DNA from 2 places in the Paenibacillus sp. FSL R10-2199 genome. Region 1 is predicted to be linked to the other one. Evidence: predicted binding sites of a transcription regulator. Region 1 holds the regulator's gene; the other holds the start of a gene.

Region 1 (3,562 bases):
GAACATACCCAGCTTCTCCAGATGAGCGACCGGACGCAGGCCGTAATCGGCCACATTCTGCTCCACTTCATGACGCGTTTCGGACATATGCGTGTGCATCGGCAGATCCAGATCATGAGCCGCCTGGACAAACTTCATGAAAAACTCAGGAGGACAGGTGTAAGGCGCATGCGGCGAGAGCATTGCAGTAATTCTGCCGTCAGCCTTGCCATGCCAGTTCCGGGCAAAAGCAATCGCCTCCGCCAGCTTGTGATTCTGCACCTCTTCCGGGCACAGGCCAATAACACCGCGCATAAGTACAGCACGGATGCCTGACTGCTCGGTAACCTCAGCAACCCGGTCCATATGGTCATACATATCGAGGAAGGTCGTAGTGCCGCCCTTCAGCATCTCAAGAACGGACAAAGAGGTTCCCCAGTACACATCATCACCGGTGAATTTCTCTTCCATCGGCCACATTTTTTCCTGCAGCCAAGCCTGCAGTACCATATCATCGCCGTAGCCGCGCAGCAGTGACATCGCCGCATGGCCGTGGGTGTTGACGAGACCCGGCATGAACAGCAGCCGGCTGCCGTCAATAACCTCGGCATCCTCTTCAATTACAGGCTTATCTTCACCTATGTAAGTAATAAGATCATTTTCGATGGTCATATAACCGCTCAGCACCGGCTTATCGCTGCCAGGCACCAGAAAACGCCCGTTTTTAATAATGGTTTTATTGCTGCTCATCTTCAGCTTCGTCCTTTCCGTCATGCAAATAATAAGCCAGACTCTGCAGATCCGTAGTGAAATCGGCGGCATGAATCCGGATATTGGCCGGAGTCTTCAGAATGACAGGCGCAAAATTCAGGATCGCCTCAATGCCCGAATCCACCAGAATGTCAGCAACGTTCTGTGCTTCACTGTCCGGAACGGTAATAATCCCGATGCGGATGCCCTGTGCACGGATGGTATCCCCCAGCTCACTCATCGGCTGAACAGTCAACGAGTTGATCTGCTGGCCTACCTTAGGCTCATAAGCATCAAATACAGCTGTAATCTTCATCGTATCCTTCAAGTAAGCATTGTAATTCGACAAGGCGTGGCCAAGATTACCTGCACCTACCAGAGCTACATTAATCTGCTGGTCCAGCTTGAGAATATGCCTGATCTTCTCAATCAGATAAGAGACATCATAACCAATGCCTTTTCTGCCGAAATCACCAAAATAAGCCAGGTCCTTGCGGATCTGGGCGGGGTTGAGATCAAGCTTCTGTCCCAGCTCCTGAGAAGAAACTGTTGAGATTTCACGTTTTTGGAGATCGTTCAGGAAACGCAGGTACACTGGGAGTCTGCGAACGACGGCCTCCGATATTTTATCCGATTTCATGTTTTCTCCTCCTAAAAGTTTTGATAGCATATGCTGCTTGATTCAACTTCGCAAAACTCGCTTCGTAAGCATTCACTTAGGTTTGATAGCATATGCTGCTTGATAAGCCGGTTATAGGAACCGTGCTCCGGGTACTACTGCCCGTTTGGGCAGCAGCAGTGGAGCACGGGACTTCAGAACAATAATTACTTATACATAATATCAACCGGAGACGGATTATTAAACCCCGCCTTCTTCAAGCCATTCTGCAATCCGCGGAACGATCTGATCCGTCAGCATATGCTCCATCTTGGGACCGGGCAGCGAATACAGGAAATACTTCCCATAATAAGATTCGATTACCCTGGTATCATATACAATAACGATTCCGCGGTCCTGCGCGGTGCGGACCAGCCGCCCGAAGCCTTGCTTGAAGCGGATTACGGCCTGCGGGACGGACAGCTTCATGAACGGATTCTTCTTCTGTGCCTGGAGCAGCTCCGACTTCGCTTCAGCCAGCGGATGATTAGGCGGCTGGAACGGAAGTCTGACAATGGCCAGACAGGTCAAAGCTTCACCGGGAATGTCTACACCTTCCCAGAAGCTGCTCGTACCCAGCAAGACTGACGCTGTACTGTCCTGGAAACGCCGGATCAGCTTGCTCCGGCTGCCGCCTTCTACGCCTTGTCCAAGCACCGCGATATCCTGCGAAGCCAGGGCCTCCTTCAGCGGATCATAGACCTGGCGCAGCATCTTGTAGGAGGTGAAGAGCACCAGCATCCGCCCGCGGGTAGCCACGGCAGTTTCTGCCAGAGAATGGACCAGTGTATCCACAAAGCGGGCATCCCCTATGCTTCCCTTGACACTCGGGAAATCACGGGGAATGACAAGCAGTGCCTGCTCACGGTATTTGAACGGCGACGGAAGCAGGGCTGTCATCAGACGGCCCTGCTCTGCAGCCTCACCAAGACCGAGATTATCTATCATGAACTGGAATGACTTATCCACAGACAAGGTGGCCGAGGTCAGGATGATACTCTTCTTCTTGTCGAAGAACAGCTCCCTGAGCTGGGTGCTCACATCCACCGGAACGGCATACATCTGCAGCGATTTGCCGCGGTAATTGCCGCTCCCCTCCAGCCAGTAGACGATATTCTCGTCATTCAGTCCCATAAAGAAACGGATCTGCTCCCGGATGGAGGCCAGGTCCTTGAACAAACCGCCGATATCCGTCACAAGACTGTCCGAAGAGGACTGGCTGTCCGTATCACGCATCTCACTGAGCATTTTATCACCCTTGCGGATGATATCACTCAAGCTGAGATGGAGTGTATTCTCCAGAGCAGCCAGCTCCTCCCACTCTTTGGGCTTCTTGCCCGGCTGCAGGCGTGCGACAAGCTGGCCAGCTTCACCGGCTCCGGCATCGCTGCGTTCAGGCAGCAGGCCGAAGAGCTTGTCGCTAAGTGTATCCCAGGACTCCTTGACGGTAAGCAGATCCGGATAGATCCGGTCGATAACACCGCTCCATTCCGAAGCCTGCTCACTGCCGGACGACTGCAGGGTCTGGCGCAGGGCAGGCAGCTGTCCGCTCCGGCTGTCCTTGTACAGACGGGTGAGCGTATGCGCCACGGTGAAATATTTCATCTGCATTCCGAGATGTTTGCCGGCAATGTCCTCCAGATGATGCGCCTCATCAATGATGAGATGCTCGTAAGCCGGAAGCAGCTGATGCCCGGCCTTAACATCTGCGAATAACTTGGAGTGGTTAGTCACCACCACATCGGAAATCCCGGCTTCATGCTTGGCCCGGTGATAATAACATTTCCGGAACCACGGGCATGAGCGTCCCAGACAAGAATCGGTATCACTGGCTACGGTCTCCCAGAAATCACCGCCGCGCCCGCTTAAGTTCAGCTCTTCATCGTCGCCGGTCTCCGTCTGGGTCAGCCAGACCATCATCTGCGCGGCCGTAAGCGCTTCTTCCCTGGGACTTGTGAAGTCCCTTTTATTAATTCTATGTTCAAACTTACGGAGACACAAATAGTGTCCTCTTCCCTTAAAGATCGCTGCCTTGAACGGAAAGGGCACAACACTCGTCAAAAGAGGGATGTCGCGCTCACGCAGCTGATCCTGGAGGTTGATCGTATGCGTGCTGACCATGACCTTCTGATTACTGCGGACACTGTGATAAATGGCCGGAAGCAGATAGCCCAG
Region 2 (3,562 bases), 270 kb from region 1:
TTTACTACCCGGCCAATCTGCAGCATGAAATCGTCTGCGGCTCCTACTGCATACTCTCGATTACTGAGTTCCATAATTTTCTCTCCCTCTCCTTTCAGGCTAGACCCGTGTCTGTTCGAACAGTGCTGTGCGGGTACCGTTGTCATCCAGCATCTTTTTCCATGGATCGCTGACTTGTGCCAGGGCGAAGTCAATCCGTGCAGCGAGTTCTTTCCGGTTGTCATCACTGCCCAGAATAACGGTCTGGATATGCTCAAGGCCCATACGTTCTACCCATTCTGAAGTTCTCTCCAGGTAATTGCCGGTTTCACGGTAATACTGCATTACGGCGGAGCAGACCTCGACCAGCTCTTCATCGGTTCTTACCTTGCAGAAGGCATCAGCGATCCGTGGCTTAATGCCGCCGTTTCCGCCGATAAATACTTCCCAGCCGCCGTCATTGCCGACAATGCCGATATCCTTCGTGCAGGATTCTGCACAGTTACGCGGACAGCCGTTAACCGCCATTTTGAACTTGGCCGGCATATCCAGGCGCTCATACTTGCGCTCAAGCATAGCGCCCATGCCCATGGAATCCTGTGTGCCAAAACGGCAGAACTGCGAACCTACACAGGTCTTCACAGTGCGCAGGGATTTCGCATAGCCATAGCCGGACGGCATATCCAGCTCCTCCCACACCTTCGGTACATCCTCTTTTTTGACACCGATCAGATCCAGACGTTGCCCGCCGGTCACCTTCACAACCTTCACATCATATTTCAGGGAAACATCGGCAATCCGTTTCAAATCCTCGGGAGTGGTAACCCCTCCGTACATCCGCGGAATAACCGTATAAGTTCCATCCTTCTGAATATTAGCGCTCATCCGTTCATTAACGAAGCGCGATTCCTTCTCGTCCTCATGGGTGTCCGGATAGATCATACCCAGATAATAGTTCACAGCAGGACGGCATTTAGAACAGCCTTCCGGCTGCTTCCAGTCCAGCACATGCATAACTTCTTTGGTGGTTTTGAGCCCTTTAGCCGTAATTTCGGCTACAATCTCATCCCGGCTAAGCGGGGTGCAGCTGCAGATCCCCTGCTTGGCGCTTTGCTGGAAGCTGTCCCCTAATACGAACTGCAGAATCTGCTCAACAACTGGCTTACAGCCGCCGCAGGAACGGGTAGCTCCGGTGCAGGCTTTGATTTCATCCACTGTAGTGAAGCCATTCTCCGTAACGGCATCAACAATCGCCTTTTTGGTAACCCCGTTGCAGCCGCAGACAATCTCTTCATCGGCCATTGCTTCAACGGATAGACCTTTCTTGGCTCCGCCTCCGCCGCAGCAGCCTGTGCCCATGACCTCTCCATAGATCTCATCGGTCATTTCTGTTCCCTGCTTCACCAGCTTCTGCAGGCTCGCTGATTCCGTTACATCACCGAACAGAACCGCACCGACAATAATATTGTTTTTGAGCAAAATCTTCTTATAGGTTCTCTTCCACTCATCCTTGGCGGATATGACGGTATGCTCCGCTGTTTCGGTGAACTCTCCGGCCGAGAAAACATCAACACCGGAAATCTTGAGCTTCGTCGCGACAACCGAACCTTCGTATCCCGGAGTCTGCACACCAGACAAATGCTTAGCCAGTACCATCCCCTGCTCGAAAAGCGGCGCTACCAGACCATAGCAGGTCCCCCGGTGCTCCGTACATTCACCGACAGAATACACGTTAGCCATGGAGGTCTGCAGATAGTCATTGACGACAATCCCGCGGTTAACCTCGATGCCGCTATCCTTGGCAAGCTGAACATTAGGTTTAATTCCGACTGCCATTACCACAAATTCTGCGGGCAACTCACTGCCGTCACTGAAGCGCAGCCCGGTAACCCGCTCTTCTCCAGTCAATTCGACCGTCTGCTTGCCCATGGCGAATTTCACACCTTGACGCGCAAGCTCCGCCTGCAGCATGGAAGATGCCGTTCGGTCCAGCTGCCGTTCCATCAGATCCTCAAGCAGATGCACAACGGTAACGTCCATCCCCAGATTCACGAGGCCTTTGGCTGCTTCAAGACCAAGCAGACCGCCGCCGATAACAGCTGCCGTGCGGTACTGCTTCGCTGCGGCCAGCATGGCATCGCAATCTGCGATATCACGGAAGCCGACTACCCCGTCCTTTGTACTGCCCGGAACAGGTAATATGAACGAATTAGAACCCGTAGCAATGATAACCTTGTCGTAATGAACCGCCTGTCCGTTATCTGTAATCACCTGCCGGGTTTGTTCATCAATCCGGGTGACAGTCGTTCCAGTATGCAGGGTAATATTGTTATCCGCATACCACTGACGGTCATTCAGGATAATATCTTCAATGGTTTTACTGCCTTCGAGAACATAGGACAGCATAATCCGGTTGTAATTGGGATGCGGCTCACTGCCGAAGATCGTGATATCATAAGCGCCGCCCAGCTTTAAAATCTGTTCAATAGTGCCTACACCCGCCATGCCATTGCCAATCAGCACTAACTTTTCTCTGTTCGCTGTCACTGGTAGGACCCTCCTTCAGAACTCAGATTTCTTCACAAACTTGCTTTATAGTGAAATTATACTGCCCAAAATTCCCCGGCATTTGTGATTCCAGTCACATTAAATGTGAAACATTTCACATAAAGTATTAGACACACAAAAAAGGACCTCCGCGCACTCGGCACAGAAATCCTTGTATCCGCTATCGTAATTACTTCAGAACCAGTGATATCTCCAGCTTGTCCTGCGGTCTGAGCTTCATATCCACTCCGTTACCCAGCAGCGCTTTGTCATTAACCTTCAGTTTCCATTCCTCACTGCTGAGTGGTGTGTAATCCATTACGGTAAGAATCGTCTTGTTATTTTCTGCCAGCTTAATCATCCCGCTGTTCTTCATAAGTCCCTTCACTGACAAATCTTCCGTAAAGGACAGCACATGCGAATGCGTCAGCTCAGGCTGTTCACTCCCGCCGTTCACCGTAAGGATAACCGGTTGAAATAACGCCCCGGCTGCGGCCGGCTGTGCAGAGAAGAGAATCGCCGCTCCAGCCTCGATTTTACTGTTCAAATCCGTAAGCTTCTTGCTGTTCACCTGTACTTCCCACATCATATCCTGACTAAGCGCAACTCTATTGACCTCAAGAATACTATAGCCGTCTGCAGCAAAAGTAACGATCCCGCTCTTTCTCAGCAGTTCTATGATGGAATTACCTTCTTTATAAGCTTCGTTAAGCAGTCTGCCGGAGGTTCCTGCCATTTCACGTTCACCCACCAGAATTGAAAAAGATAGTCCTGTGCTTCCGCTTCCGGTGTTGCCCCCGGTGTTTCCCGGTCCCAGAACCGAGCTGCAGCCGCTGGCTGTGATTATAAAAACAAGGCACAGCAGTAAGCGCCCCATCCATTTTGTGGACATTCCACGGCACCGCCTTCTTATGTAATATCCCTGACTCTTTAAGGATACCGCATAGAAGACCTGTTCTCAAATTATTTCTGTCATGTAGCAATCATCGGTATAATCTTCCAAGTTAAAAGGTCTCATGCTATAATCACAGAAGCA

Evidence for each region. The regulator Rex, encoded in region 1, represses fermentation and respiration genes when NADH is low (regulators of the CRP and FNR family bind a similar motif). The targets are predictions, from matches to a motif close to TTGTGAAATATTTCACAA.
Region 2: a site for Rex is predicted at 2,630-2,647, ahead of nirB (nitrite reductase large subunit NirB). Genes of this name have one in related genera too.

Annotation. Positions count from the first base shown of each region.
Region 1 is NZ_JBBOBO010000001.1:4,137,919-4,141,480, reverse strand. Features, by position in the region: gene NYE33_RS17835 (amidohydrolase) at 1-729, opposite strand, end outside; gene NYE33_RS17830 (redox-sensing transcriptional repressor Rex) at 716-1,369, opposite strand; gene dinG (ATP-dependent DNA helicase DinG) at 1,589-3,562, opposite strand, start outside.
Region 2 is NZ_JBBOBO010000001.1:3,867,516-3,871,077, reverse strand. Features, by position in the region: gene nirD (nitrite reductase small subunit NirD) at 1-74, opposite strand, end outside; gene nirB (nitrite reductase large subunit NirB) at 100-2,526, opposite strand; gene NYE33_RS16525 (hypothetical protein) at 2,717-3,418, opposite strand.